DNA from 4 places in the Actinoplanes ianthinogenes genome. Region 1 is predicted to be linked to each of the others. Evidence: riboswitches for the same ligand, from Rfam matches in the RefSeq annotation. Region 1 holds a riboswitch; each other region holds the start of a gene.
The links. Region 1 has a riboswitch for cobalamin ahead of Aiant_RS42835 (CbtB domain-containing protein). Riboswitches for the same ligand answer to the same signal wherever they lie in the genome.
Positions count from the first base shown of each region.

Region 1 (3,186 bases):
GACGCGCGCCTGCTGCTCGCCGGCGACCTGGTCGAACAGGGCGCCCCACCGTCCTACGGCACCGACGCCTACCCCCTGGAGTGGCCCGCCACCGTCGCCGCCCTGCTGCGCCTGCTCCCACCGGACGGCCTCGTCGTACCCGGCCACGGCGCCCCCGTCGACCACGCCTTCGTGACCGCCCAGCACCGCCAGCTCACCGAACTCGGCACGCTGATCCGGCAAGGACACGCCACCGGCGCCACACCCGAGGACGTCGCCGCCCGCTCACCGTTCGGGCCCGCCGCCTCGCTGGTCGCGGTACGCCGCGGCTACACCGCACTCACCGGTCAGAGCTGAGCGGCGGGACGCCACCGCCGGCGACGCGCCCGCGCCACCACCGCACCGATCACCGCCGCCACGGCGCCGGCACCGAGCGCCGCCACGACCGGCCAGTACGCGCGGCGGCGGGGCGTGACATTGCTGTGCGCGTACCGAAAAGGCGACGGCGCTGCCAGCGGACCGGAACCCGCCGCGGTCACCGCCCGATACGGATTCAGCCGCCGCCCCGCATCCGCGGTCGCCGCCAGGCGCCGCGCCACCTCGCCGGCCGAAGCCCCGGGGAACCGCTCCCGCACCAGGGCCGCCGCACCCGACACGAACCCCGCCGCAAAACTCGTCCCCCCATCACCGACCGCCACCAGATCCACATCCGGACCGGCCGGCGAGAACGGCGCCGGCTCCCCCGACGACAGGATCGCCCCCACCCCGATCACCCCCGGATACCCGGCCGGGAACCGGCGGCCCGCACCCGGCTGATTGCCCACCGCGGCGACCACCACCACGCCCCGGCCGAGCGCCTCGGCCACCGCCGAACGCACCCGCCGGTCGTCGGCCGCCACCACCAACGAGATGTTGATCACCTGGGCGTGACCCGGCCCGGCCGCCCACCGGATCCCCTCCGCCACCCGCGCCACACCACCGGCATCACCCGGATCACCGTCGCCGACCCGCACCGGCACGATCACCGCCCGCGGCGCCACCGCCAGGACCGACGCCGCCACCGCCGTCCCGTGCCCCACACAGTCCCGGCCACCCCGGCCCGCCGCGACCCGGCCGGCCACCTGCCCATTCGACGGATCCACCCCGGAATCGACCACCGCCACCCGCACACCCGCCCCGGACGCGACCGGCACCGCCGGATAGGGGCCGTGCACCACCGGCACCAGCGGCGCACACGCCACCAGCGTCCACAGCCGCCACACCATCCGACCCCCATCACAACGACGAACGTGAATGTTATCCGCGCCACGCCATCCCGGTTGTGCCCCCACCACCACGACAGCTAGGTTGTGAAGGCCATCTGCGGCGTCGTGAGGGAAACCGGTGAAACTCCGGTGCGGTCGCGCCACTGTGAATCGCCCCCCGGCCACGGGGACGCGATGAGTCAGGACGCTCACGCGACCGCAGCCTGTCCACCGGGACGCGTCATCCCGTAGGAGGTTGATCAGCCATGCCCAAGGCCCAGACCGTGCGGCCCCTCGCCATCCCCGCCATCTCCACCCGCCTGCTGCTCACCGCCGCCGGCGTCACCATCCTGCTGCTCGCCCTGGCCTACCTGGTCGCCTTCGACCAAGGCGCCCTGTCCCGCAGCGGCATGTACATGCACGAGCTCATGCACGACGGCCGCCACCTGCTGGGCGTCCCGTGCCACTGACGCTCAGCTTCGGGCGCCTGCTGACCGCCGGACTGCTCGCCGGACTCATCGCCGGCCTGCTGGCCGGCGGTTTCGCCTATCTGGCCGGCGAACCCCGCATCGACGCCGCCATCGCCATCGAGGAGCAGAACGCCCTCGCCCACGGCGAAGCACAGGGCGGCGAAGAGCTCGTCAGCCGCGACACCCAGAAAAACGTCGGCCTGTTCCTGGCCACCGGCCTCTACGGCACCGCCCTCGGCGGCTTCCTCGCCACCGCCTACGCCCTGCTCCGGCGCCGCCTGCACACCAGCAGCGACACCCGCGCCGCCCTCGGCCTGGCCGCCGCCGCCCTCACCGGCATCGTCCTGGTCCCCTGGCTCAAATACCCACCCAACCCACCCGCCGTCGGCGACCCCGCCACCATCAACCAGCGAACCTGGAGCTACCTCGCCGTGCTCGTGCTCGGCCTGGTCGCCATCTGGGCCGGCATCCTCGCCGCCCGCACCCAGACCCACGAGTGGCGCCGCGCCACCGCCGGCCTGCTCGGGTTCGCCGTCGTGGTCACCATCGCCTACCTGCTACTACCCACCATCAACGAGGTGCCCGACACCTTCCCGGCCGTGCTCCTCTGGAAGTTCCGGATCGCCTCACTCGGCACCCAGACCATCCTCTGGACCGTCCTCGGCATCGCCTTCGCCGGCCTGCTCAACCGACTGGCCACCAGCAACCCCACCCCGGACGTCGCCGCCGACAAAGCGGCCACCGCCGACGCCTGACCGGCACGCAGCACCACACCAGACGCCACATGGGCCCGACCCATGTGGCGTCTACTGCCACTAGGGTGAGGCGATGCCCCGGTTTACCAGCCTCGACGACCTGCTCGGCCACGACGAGCTGGGCACCAGCGACTGGCTCCTGATCGACCAGGACCGCATCGACGCCTTCGCCACCGTCACCGGCGACCACCAATGGATCCACACCGACCCCGAACGCGCCCGCAAAGACGGCCCGTTCGGCACCACCATCGCCCACGGCGCCCTCACCCTCTCCCTCTGCATGACCTTCCTGACCGAGGTCGTCGACGTCGACAACGTCACCTTCGTCGTCAACGGCGGCTTCGACCGCGTCCGCTTCCACACCCCGGTCCGCTGCGGCGCCCGCCTCCGCGGCAAAGTCCGCCTCCTCGAAGCCCGCCGCCTCACCGCCGGCGCCCGCCTCATCCTGCGCACCACCGCCGAAATCGACGGCGAACGCCGCCCCGCCTGCGTCGCCGACCAAATCCTCGCCCTCTACGAAACCCCCATTCCGCCGACCTCCGCCCCCTGACCGCCCTAACCTGGCGGATATGGCGCAAACCGCAACAGACCGTCCCCACCAACCCCGCCTTCTCGCCATGGACGGCCTCCGCCTGCTCTGCGCCCTCGCCGTCGCCGGCTTCCACTACGGCGCCACCTGGCAACTCGACGGCACCCACCCCGTCACCCAGCAACTCCCCGTCGCCAGCCACTTCCTGA
Region 1 is NZ_AP023356.1:9,416,486-9,419,671, reverse strand. It holds gene Aiant_RS42845 (MBL fold metallo-hydrolase) at 1-336, shown strand, start outside; gene Aiant_RS42840 (S8 family serine peptidase) at 327-1,244, opposite strand; adenosylcobalamin (AdoCbl) riboswitch at 1,328-1,482, shown strand; gene Aiant_RS42835 (CbtB domain-containing protein) at 1,490-1,693, shown strand; gene Aiant_RS42830 (CbtA family protein) at 1,684-2,448, shown strand; gene Aiant_RS42825 (MaoC family dehydratase) at 2,522-2,998, shown strand; partial or broken gene Aiant_RS42820 (acyltransferase family protein) at 3,018-3,186, shown strand, end outside.

Region 2 (3,186 bases), 4.2 Mb from region 1:
CAGGCGCAGCGTGAAGAACGCGTCCTGGAGGCCCATCAGGCCGAGGCCGACCGGACGCCAGCGCGGGTTCGACGCGGCGGCCTGCTGGGACGGGTAGTAGTTGATGTCGATCACCCGGTCCAGGAAGACCACCGCGGTGCGCACGGTCGCCCGCAGCCGCTCCCAGTCCACGCCGCCGGCGGTGGTGTGCGCGCCCAGGTTGATCGAGCCGAGGTTGCAGACGGCCGTCTCGTCGTCGCTGTTCACCTCGAGGATCTCGGTGCACAGGTTGGAGAGGTGGATCGTGTTGCCGGGCGCGCCGGTCTGGTTGGACAGCGCGTTCGACCGGTCCTTGAAGGTCATCCAGCCGTTGCCGGTCTGCGCCAGGGTGCGCATCATCCGGCCGTACAGATCGCGGGCCTTGACGGTCCGGACCGCCTTCTTCTCCGCATTCCGATAGGCCTCGGTGAATGCGTCGCCGAACAGGTCGGGCAACTCGGGGGCGTCCGACGGGTCGATCAGCGACCACTGTTCGTCAGCCTCCACCCGACGCATGAACTCGTCCGGGATCCAGTTCGCCAAATTCAAGTTATGCGTACGCCGTGAGTCCTCGCCCGTGTTGTCCCGCAGCTCCAGGAACTCCTCGACGTCGGGGTGCCAGGGCTCCAGGTAGACGCAGGCCGCGCCCTTGCGCCGGCCACCCTGGTTGACCGCGGCGACCCCGGCGTCCAGGGTCTTCAGGAACGGGACGATGCCGTTGGACTTGCCGTTGGTGCCGCGGATCAGCGCGCCCCGGCCGCGGACCCGGGACCAGGCGATGCCGATGCCGCCGGAGAACTTCGACAGCTTGGCGACCTGGTGGTACCGCTCGTAGATCGAGTCCAGCTCGTCCTTGGGCGAGTCGACCAGGAAGCACGAGGACATCTGGGTGTGCCGGGTGCCGGAGTTGAACAGGGTGGGTGAGCTGGGCAGATAGGCGAGGCTCGACATGAGGCGGTAGAAGCCGATCGCCTCGTCGGGGGTTTGCGACAGCCCGCAGGCCACTCTCAGCAGCCAGTACTGAGGGGTCTCGATGGGGACGCGCTTGGTGGGGTGGCGCAGCAGGTAGCGGTCGGCGACGGTGCGAAGGCCGAAATACTCGAAGCGCAGGTCCGCGCTCACGTCGATCGCCACGTCCAGTTTGTCCCGAAATTTCGTTACAAAGGCTAGAGTGTCGTCGCCGATCAGGCCTTCAGTGTGGCCCAGCGTGATGGACTCGCTGAACGTCGTGACGCCCTGCTCGCGCACCTCCTGCTCGACCAGGTCGATGAGCAGCCGGGCGGCCAGCTTCGAATACTGCGGCTCCTCGCCGATCAGCTCGGCGGCCGTCTGGATGGAGAGTTTGTCCAGCTCCTCGGTGGTGGCGCCGTCGTAGAGGCCGCTGATCGTCTTGGTCGCCACCCGCAGCGGATCGACCTCGTCCAGCCCGGTGATCCAGCGCTCCACCGCCGCCACGATCCGATTGACGTCGACCGGCGTCAGCTCGCCGTTGCGCTTGCGCACCTGCATGACCTGCCGGCGCTGTCCCGGCACGCTGGTTTTCTCCGGTGTGAGCGTCATGGCCCTCATCCCTCGCGAGTCGCCGCGCGGGAAGACACCGACACTCCCCTCCGGGCGCACGGAGGTCGCGAGGGCGTCAGCCGTCCCACGCGGCCTTCGACCGCCGCACACGGTCGTGTGCGGCGCGCTGGCAGGTCTTCGGACTCGTGGGCGTTTCGCACGTGCCTACTGGCCGTCGCTTCCCAGGCTCGCACCCAGTGCTTGTGTGACGGCGGTCGTTCCCACTCACCGCTGCGGGGCAGTCCCGGTTTCCCACCGGGTTCCCTGTTGCCTCGACCGTCCACTAGGGATGGGCGAACCAGCTGCGAGGGACACTATATATGGGCACGGTCCGCGACACGCAACGCCACATGGTGTGTCGCACATCCGCCGCCCGAGCACGCCGAGACGATTAGTTGAGTTTCCAAAAATTATGCATCGGATCCCTTTCGTCGAATTGTCATACATCACAATGATCGTCGCCGACCCCCGGTTCAAAACGGTCGGGCGGGCACGAACCATCACCGCCGGCATGCGGAACATGCCGATCAAACCCAATTCTTCGGTACGGCCGATTGCTGCCTCAGCAGTGCTGACTGTCCGAAAGCACCGAATCGGCGGCGGGCAATGGGTTGCTAACGTCCCTGGCGTCGCATCGGGAGGTACGGGGGCCCGCATGCGGCAACGCATCCACTAGGTATCTGGCCTGTGACGATGCTGCTCGCTTCGGATCTCCAACGCTCGAACCCGGGCATCGCCATGCCCAGAAGCGGCACCAGAAAAGCCTCCTCGTCATACCGAGATCGGGACCATGAACCTCATCAAACCTGCTGTCGCCCTGCTCAGCACCGCTGCCATTGCTGCCACGCTGCTGTCCGGGCCTACCGCCGCGTCGGCCGCACCGCTCGGGACCGAGTCCCCGGAGGCGACCGCTTCCGTCGTCCGCGCCGCCGGCAACGACCCGTCCGCGCCGGTGGTCCGCCTCTCCTCGACAGGCGATACCTTCACCGGCGCCGCGGTGTCCGTCAGCAAGGACGCGGACAGTCCGGTCGTCATCGGCACCGGTACGGCTGACACCATCGCGCTGACGCTTCCCAAGGTCACCGGGAGCGCCACGGTGCAGACGGCGGACGGCACCCTGGTGCGTCCCGGCCGCAGCGCCTCGACGGCCGTTCAGGCGCTGGCCGACGGCCACGTCCGCGCGCTGGTGACGCTCCACGACGCCAAGGCGCCGAAGGCGTACGACTTCGACTTCGACCTGCCGTCCGGCGCGAAGCTGGAGCCGGCCGGCGACGGTGGCCTGGACATCGTCACGGCGGACGGCGCCGTCGTGCTGGGCGCCGTCGCGGCGCCATGGGCCAAGGATCGCACCGGCAAGTCGCTGCACACCTGGTACGAGGTTGACGGTGGCACGGTCACGCAGCACATCGACACCGCGGGCGCCCTGTACCCGGTCGTGGCCGACCCCGACGTGGTCAAGTTCTGCGGCGGCGTGACCTGCTCGTTCTACTGGAAGCGGTCGGCTACGAAGGCTCTCCAGGGCACGCTCGGCGCGGGTGGCAGCGCCGCCGGCATCATCGCCGGTGCCACCGGGTGCGCCAAGATCCCGGTGCCCGTCGCTGCCGGAGC
Region 2 is NZ_AP023356.1:5,224,592-5,227,777, reverse strand. It holds gene Aiant_RS23555 (ribonucleoside-diphosphate reductase subunit alpha) at 1-1,578, opposite strand, end outside; cobalamin riboswitch at 1,691-1,896, opposite strand; gene Aiant_RS23550 (hypothetical protein) at 2,369-3,186, shown strand, end outside.
Region 2: another riboswitch for cobalamin. It lies ahead of Aiant_RS23555 (ribonucleoside-diphosphate reductase subunit alpha); the one in region 1 lies ahead of Aiant_RS42835 (CbtB domain-containing protein).

Region 3 (3,186 bases), 1.6 Mb from region 1:
TGCCGAGGGGTTTGCGGGAGCCGACGACGCGGCCCCGGCGGGCGTAGGCCGGGGAGCGCTTGCCCGTGTGGCCACCCTCGCCGAGGGCGGTGATCCGCAGCGTGCGTGGCCGGAACGCGGCGCCGGCCTGGGCCGGGGCCGCGGCGCCGCCCTGCGGACTCTCGCCGCTCGGCGGCGGGTTGTCGGCGGGCGAAGGCGCTTCAGCCCGCGGGCCACCGGGAGGAAGGCCGCCGCCGGGACCACCGGGCCCGCTGTCCGGGCCGCCGGGGCCGCTGTCCGGGCCGTCGGGACCGCCGTCCGGATCGTCGTCCGGCTGCTGATCGTCCGGCCCATCACCAGAGGTGTCATCCCCCGCCTGCTGCTCCTCGGCCTGGCGTTCGAGATCCTCCCGGGCCTGACGCTCGGCCTCGGCGAGAGCCTGGTCCAGCTTCTCCTCGTCGGTCCCGGGCGGATCCAGCGGATCGGTGCGACGGCGATGCGGCAGCGCCAGCCGGGCCGCGTCCCGCACGTCGTCGGCGGTCACCCGGTCACGGCCGTGCCAGGCCGCCATCGCGACCGCGCAGCGGGCCACCACGATGTCCGCGCGCATGCCGTCGACCCCGTACGCCAGGCAGACCCGGGCGATCCGGTCGAGTTCGGCGTCGGGCAGGACCACCGTCGGCAGGATGGCGCGGGCCGCCGCGATCCGGGCCGCGTACTCCCGCTCGTCGGCGGCGAACCGGGCGGCGAAGGTGGCCGGGTCCAGCTCGTAGGCGAGGCGGCGGCGGACCACCTCGGCGCGCTGGGTGGCGTCGCGCGGGGCGGCGACCGTGACCACCAGGCCGAACCGGTCGACCAGCTGGGGGCGGGGTTCGCCCTCCTCCGGATTCATGGTGCCGACCAGCAGGAAGCGGGCGGCGTGTTTGACCGAGACGCCGTCGCGCTCGACGTGGGCGCGGCCCATCGCCGCGGCGTCCAGGAGCAGGTCGACCAGGTGGTCCGGGAGGAGGTTGACCTCGTCGACGTAGAGGACGCCGCGGTGGGCGGCGGCCAGCAGGCCGGGCTCGTACGCCTTGACGCCGTCGGCCAGGGCACGCTGGATGTCGAGGGTGCCGACGACCCGGTCCTCGGTGGCTCCGACCGGCAGCTCGACCAGGTTGGCCGGGCGGTGCGCGGCGGGGGTGTCGGCGGCGTGCGGGCCGTCCGGGCACTCCGGGTCCGGTGCGGCCGGGTCGCAGGCGAAGCGGCAGCCGCGGACCACCGTGACCGGCGGGAGCAGGGCGGCCAGGGCGCGGACGACCGTGCTCTTGGCGGTGCCCTTCTCGCCGCGGACCAGCACCCCGCCCACGGCCGGCGAGACCGACGTGAGCAGCAGGGCGAGGCGCAGGTCGTCCAGGCCGACCACGGCCGAGAACGGGTACGGAGTTGTCACAGGGGTTTCCCTCCCGGCGGGTGTCCACGCCCGCGCGTCGGTCGTCACGAGCGGCCGGAGTCTCCTGACTCCCGGATCGCCGTTCCCCGCTCGCCTTCCGGCCCGCCGGTCGGGCCGTGGCGTGCTGTCTCGTCAGCGGGTCGCTCCCCGGTCACAGTGGCGGGACCGTCCCGGACTCGCACCGGGTTCCTCCGCAACCGCTCGCGCCCCATCTTTCCGATCCGGCCCCCAGCCCGTCAAACAACGAGCAGCGAGATCACCAAGGTCACACCGAGACCAGGCAGAGCACGTGCCCGTCGGCGTCGCTGAGCACCGCCTGCCGCTCACCCCACGGCTGGTCCTCCGGCGCGTCGATCACGGTGGCCCCGGTCTTCTCGGCGGCCGCGGTGGTCGCGTCGACGTCGTCCACCCGGAAACTGATCGCCACCCCGGCCAGGCCGGCGGTCGGCGGCCGCTGGTGCAGCAGCAGCTCGGTGGTCGTGCCCGGCACCTCGAACGCGACGACGTCCCCGAAGGCCGCCTTCTCCACGAGACCGAGAACGTCCTGGTAGAGGGCCCGGCTCCGGGACAGGTCCGCTACCGACACGATAAGGCGCTGAAGTCCGATTACGGTCATGATCGCGACCCTACGTCAGCTCGGCTAGGCGAAGAGTTCGGCGTACCGGTCGCGCAGCTCCGCCCAGCCGTGGCGCATCGCGTCCCGGCCGCGGATCGCGGTGACCGGCTCGCCGGCCAGCAGGCGGGCCAGCACGTCCGCGCACAGGTGCCAGCCGGCCGCGACCATCGCGTCCATGTCCCGATCGGCCAGCGTGTGCCGCAGGGTGAGCCGGGTGCCGCCCTCGACCGGCGCCAGCTCCCAGCGCAGCAGATCCTCGCCCCACGTGTATTCGAGCAGGTGCGGCGGCTCCACCCGGCGCACCGTCGCGGGCAGCGCGGTGCGGTCGTCGCCGTCGACCATGGTCAGCGTGGCGGGGCCGGTTTCGGTCAGGGCACGGGAGGCGGTGAAGGGCGCCCAGCGGTCCAGGCGCTCCGGGTCGACCAGCGCGGGCCACACCTGCTCGGGCGGCTGCGGCAGGTCACGGACGAAGATCAGGGTCCAGCGGTCGCCGTCGGCGGCCACGCGGGCATCGGCGAGTGGTCCGGTCACGGTTCCTCCTCCGAGGTTGTCGGCGCGAGATGTCGCTCGAGGGCGTCCAGGTGGCGGTCCCACAATTTCCGGTACGGCCGCAGCCATGCGTCGAGCGCCCGGAACGGCGCACCTTCGAGGCGGTAGATCCGCTGCTGGGCCTGCGCGCGCACCGAGACGACGCCGGCCTCGCGCAGCACCCGCAGGTGTTTGGAGACCGCGGGCTGACTCATCCCGAGCGCCCCGACCAGGTCACCGACGCTCGCCTCGCGGGTCAGCAGCGCGTCGACGATGCGCCGGCGGGCCGGTTCGGCGAGCACCTCCAGAACGTCCACCCCTCCAACATGCCGCTACGCGTATATAACTGTCAAGGAATACCGGAGACCGAAAAACGCCCCACCGGAAAACCGGTGGGGCGCACTTCGCACTTATTCGGGTCGGGCTCCGCCTCCGAGTCCGCGCCGATTTTCAGCGCTGCGACATCGGGGTGAAGTCGCGCACCGGCGAACCGGTGTAGATCTGCCGCGGGCGACCGATCTTGTTGGCCGGGTCGTGCATCATCTCGCGCCACTGGGCGATCCAGCCGGGCAGACGACCGATAGCGAACAGCACCGTGAACATCTTCGTCGGGAAGCCCATGGCCTTGTAG
Region 3 is NZ_AP023356.1:1,155,440-1,158,625, forward strand. It holds gene Aiant_RS45415 (VWA domain-containing protein) at 1-1,459, opposite strand, end outside; cobalamin riboswitch at 1,470-1,602, opposite strand; gene Aiant_RS05325 (VOC family protein) at 1,677-2,027, opposite strand; gene Aiant_RS05330 (SRPBCC family protein) at 2,052-2,558, opposite strand; gene Aiant_RS05335 (ArsR/SmtB family transcription factor) at 2,555-2,872, opposite strand; gene Aiant_RS05340 (citrate synthase) at 3,006-3,186, opposite strand, start outside.
Region 3: another riboswitch for cobalamin. It lies ahead of Aiant_RS45415 (VWA domain-containing protein); the one in region 1 lies ahead of Aiant_RS42835 (CbtB domain-containing protein).

Region 4 (3,186 bases), 4.5 Mb from region 1:
ACCATGATCGCCGGGGCGGTCATGTCGTGATCCCGCGGCTGGTGCGCATGACCACGATGAAGAAGGGCGCGCCGAGGAACGCGGTGACCACCCCGATCGGGATCTCCGCGGCCCCGCCGGCGACCCGGGCCAGCAGGTCGGTGAGGGTCAGGAAGGCCGCGCCGAACAGCAGCGACAGCGGCAGCAGCGAGCGGTAGCTCGGGCCGGTGAGCAGGCGCACCGTGTGCGGGACGATGATGCCGACGAAGCCGATCAGGCCGGAGACCGAGACCGCCGCGGCGGTGCCCAGCGACGCCGCGATGATCAGCAGGTAGCGGCTGCGCTGCGGGTGCAGGCCGAGGCTGGACGCCTCCTCGTCGCCGACGGTGAGCACGTCGAGCTCGCGGCGCTGAGTGAGGACGATGGCCGCGGTCAGCACGGTGTAGGGCAGGACCACCAGGACGTCGTGCCAGCCCGCGGTGGCCAGCCGGCCGAGCAGCCAGGAGTACACCTCGCGCAGCGACTCGACGTGCCGCTGCAACAGGTAGGTCTGCATCGCGGCGAGGAACGCGGAGACCGCGACCCCGGCCAGGATCAGCGTGCTGGGTGATCGGTCCCGGCCACCGGTGGCGCCGAGGATCCAGGTCATGGCGACCGCGATCAGGCCGCCGAGAAAGGCCGCCACCGGTACGCCGAGCGGCAGCCCGCCCGTCGCGCCGGCGGCCGGGCGCAGCACGATCACCGCGGTCACCCCGAGCCCGGCCCCGGCGGCGACGCCGAGCAGGTGCGGATCGGCCAGCGGATTGCGGAACGCGCCCTGGTAGGCGGCGCCGGCCAGGGACAGCATCGCGCCGACCAGGAGACCGAGCACCACCCGGGGCAGCCGCAGCTCGGTGAGGATGGCGACCTCCCGCTCGGTGAGGCCGCTGTGCAGATCCACCCCGGGGATCAGGTTGAGCAACTCGACCGCGACCGCGCCGGGCGGCAGCGAGACCGAGCCGAAGGCGAGGCCGGCGACGACCGCGACCAGCACGGCCAGCACACCGGCCGCCAGCCAGGCCGGGCGGAGCCCGGCCGGTCTCATGACGCCGGAACCTTGCTCACCGCGTCGGCCACGGCCTTCACAAGATCCACGGTACGGGGACCCCAGCGCGAGGCGATGTCGTCGTCCAGCGGATAGATCTGCTTCTTCCGCACCGCCGTGATCGACGACCAGCCGCTGCGCGCCCCGACCGTGTCGGCGGACTGCTGGCAGCACTGGGTGTCGGCCAGGAAGATGGTGTCCGGGTTCGCCTTGACCAGCGCCTCCGCGGAGAGCTGCGGATAACCGCCCTTGCTGCCGTCGGCGTCCGCCGGGTCGGCCACGTTGGTCATCGCGAACAGGTCGAACACCCCGCCGATGAAGGTCTTCGAGGTGGCGGAGTACAGCTCCGGGCCGAGCTCGTAGTAGTAGCTGAGCGGCTTGGTGCGCGCCGGGACCGCCTTGACCACCTGGTCGATCTCGGCCTTCATCTGCTCGTTGAGCTTGGTGGCCTCGCTGCTGTGCCCGGTCAGCGTGCCGAACTCGGCGATCTCCCGGTAGGTGTCGTCCAGGGTCTGCGCGGCCGGCGACAGGAACACCGGGATCTTGAGTTTGCCGAGCTGGGCGACGATCTGGTCGGCGTCGCCGGAGAGCACCACCAGGTCCGGATCCTTGGCGGCGATCGCCTCGGCGTTCGGCTTGAAGCCGGAGAGGTCGGTCTTGGGCGCGTCGGCCGGGTAGTCGGACTGGTCGTCGACCGCGGTGACCTGGGGACCGGCGCCGATGGCGAAGAGCATCTCGGTGGCGGTGGGGCTCAGCGAGACGATCTTCTCGGGCCGCTTGTCCAGGGTCAGCGAGCCGACCGTGGCCGGGAAGCTGGCGGCCGCGCTCGCCTGTCCGGGCTCCGGCGACTTGTCGGTGCTGTCCTTGCTGCCGCAGCCGGTGAGCAGCAGTGCGGCCGCCGTGGTGGCGGCGAGAAGCGCGCGCTTCATCGAGGTCCTCCTGTCGGTCGGGTGTGGTGCATCGCCGACAGGGCCCGGGGCCGCCGCCTGCGAGACGCCCCTCCCCGGGAGCGTGGGTTCGCGACCGCTCCCAGGCGACCTGGCTAGACCTCACATGGAGGGATCACAGTTGCGGGACAGCTCCGGTTTCACACCGGCTTCGCTGCGGCGCGGTCCCTGAAACGCTATCCCAGAGCGGCGCCGGCCGTCGCTCGACCTCAGGGTCTGTTCCGTCGGACACGTCCGCGGGCGCTTGCGGGCGTTACTTACCGGCCTCGCTCTTGTCCTCGCTCTTTTCGCCGCTGGCGTCGCCGGCCTTCGCATCCGCGGCGGTCTCCCCGGCGGTCTTTCCACCGGCGGTCTTCTCGTCGGCGGTCTTTCCACCGGCGTCGGCCGCGGCGACCCGGTCACCGGCCGCGGCGGCCTCGTCGTCTCCCGCCAGGGCGGAGCGCAGCCGCGCCTTCTCCGCGGAGCGGCGCTCGGCCGCCGAGCCGAGTTGCTCGGCCATCTGGTCGCGCCACTTGCGGAGCAGGAAGAACGCGAACCCGGCCGAGGCGACGAACGCGATCATCACCTTGACGAGGATGTTCAGCGGCAGCGGGAAGAGCGCGGCGAACACCACCACGAACAGGCCGAGGCGGCCCAGCGTGTACTTGACGGCGGGACTCATGATCTCTCTCCCTCAGCCGGACCGCTGACGGAGCCAGCGGAGGCCGTAGAACCAGACGAAGCAGTACACGACCGTAGCGGCCACGGCGCCGGCACCGCCGCTCACCAGGGGTGGAGTGTACGGCGCGACGACACCGGCGACCGTCATGCCCGCGGCGGCGCCGAACCCGATGCCGAGCGCCGCGGCCAGCACCCGGTCGGCGCCGAAGCCCTGCGCCCGGAACTGCTCGACGAACAGCCAGGTCGGCAGGATCAGGATCAGCCAGCCGTTGGTCTGGCCGAACTCGGCCACCCTGCTCAGCGCCAGGATGCCCTCCAGGACGAGCACCACCGCGATGCCGACGACCAGCCCGGCGAACGAGGCGCCGAGCAGATCACCGACCGTCTCCACCGGCCCCGCGGTGCGCCGCAGACCGCCTTTGCCGCGCTGCTGAGTCATCTCCGGAACCCTAGGCCCAGACCTTCTGCGGCTCACTGCGCCGCTCGGCCAGGCTGGTGGGCTTGTCATACTCCCGG
Region 4 is NZ_AP023356.1:4,940,425-4,943,610, reverse strand. It holds gene Aiant_RS22275 (ABC transporter ATP-binding protein) at 1-23, opposite strand, end outside; gene Aiant_RS22270 (FecCD family ABC transporter permease) at 20-1,063, opposite strand; gene Aiant_RS22265 (ABC transporter substrate-binding protein) at 1,060-1,992, opposite strand; cobalamin riboswitch at 2,078-2,210, opposite strand; gene Aiant_RS22260 (DUF4229 domain-containing protein) at 2,264-2,671, opposite strand; gene Aiant_RS22255 (hypothetical protein) at 2,684-3,109, opposite strand; gene mqnE (aminofutalosine synthase MqnE) at 3,120-3,186, opposite strand, start outside.
Region 4: another riboswitch for cobalamin. It lies ahead of Aiant_RS22265 (ABC transporter substrate-binding protein); the one in region 1 lies ahead of Aiant_RS42835 (CbtB domain-containing protein).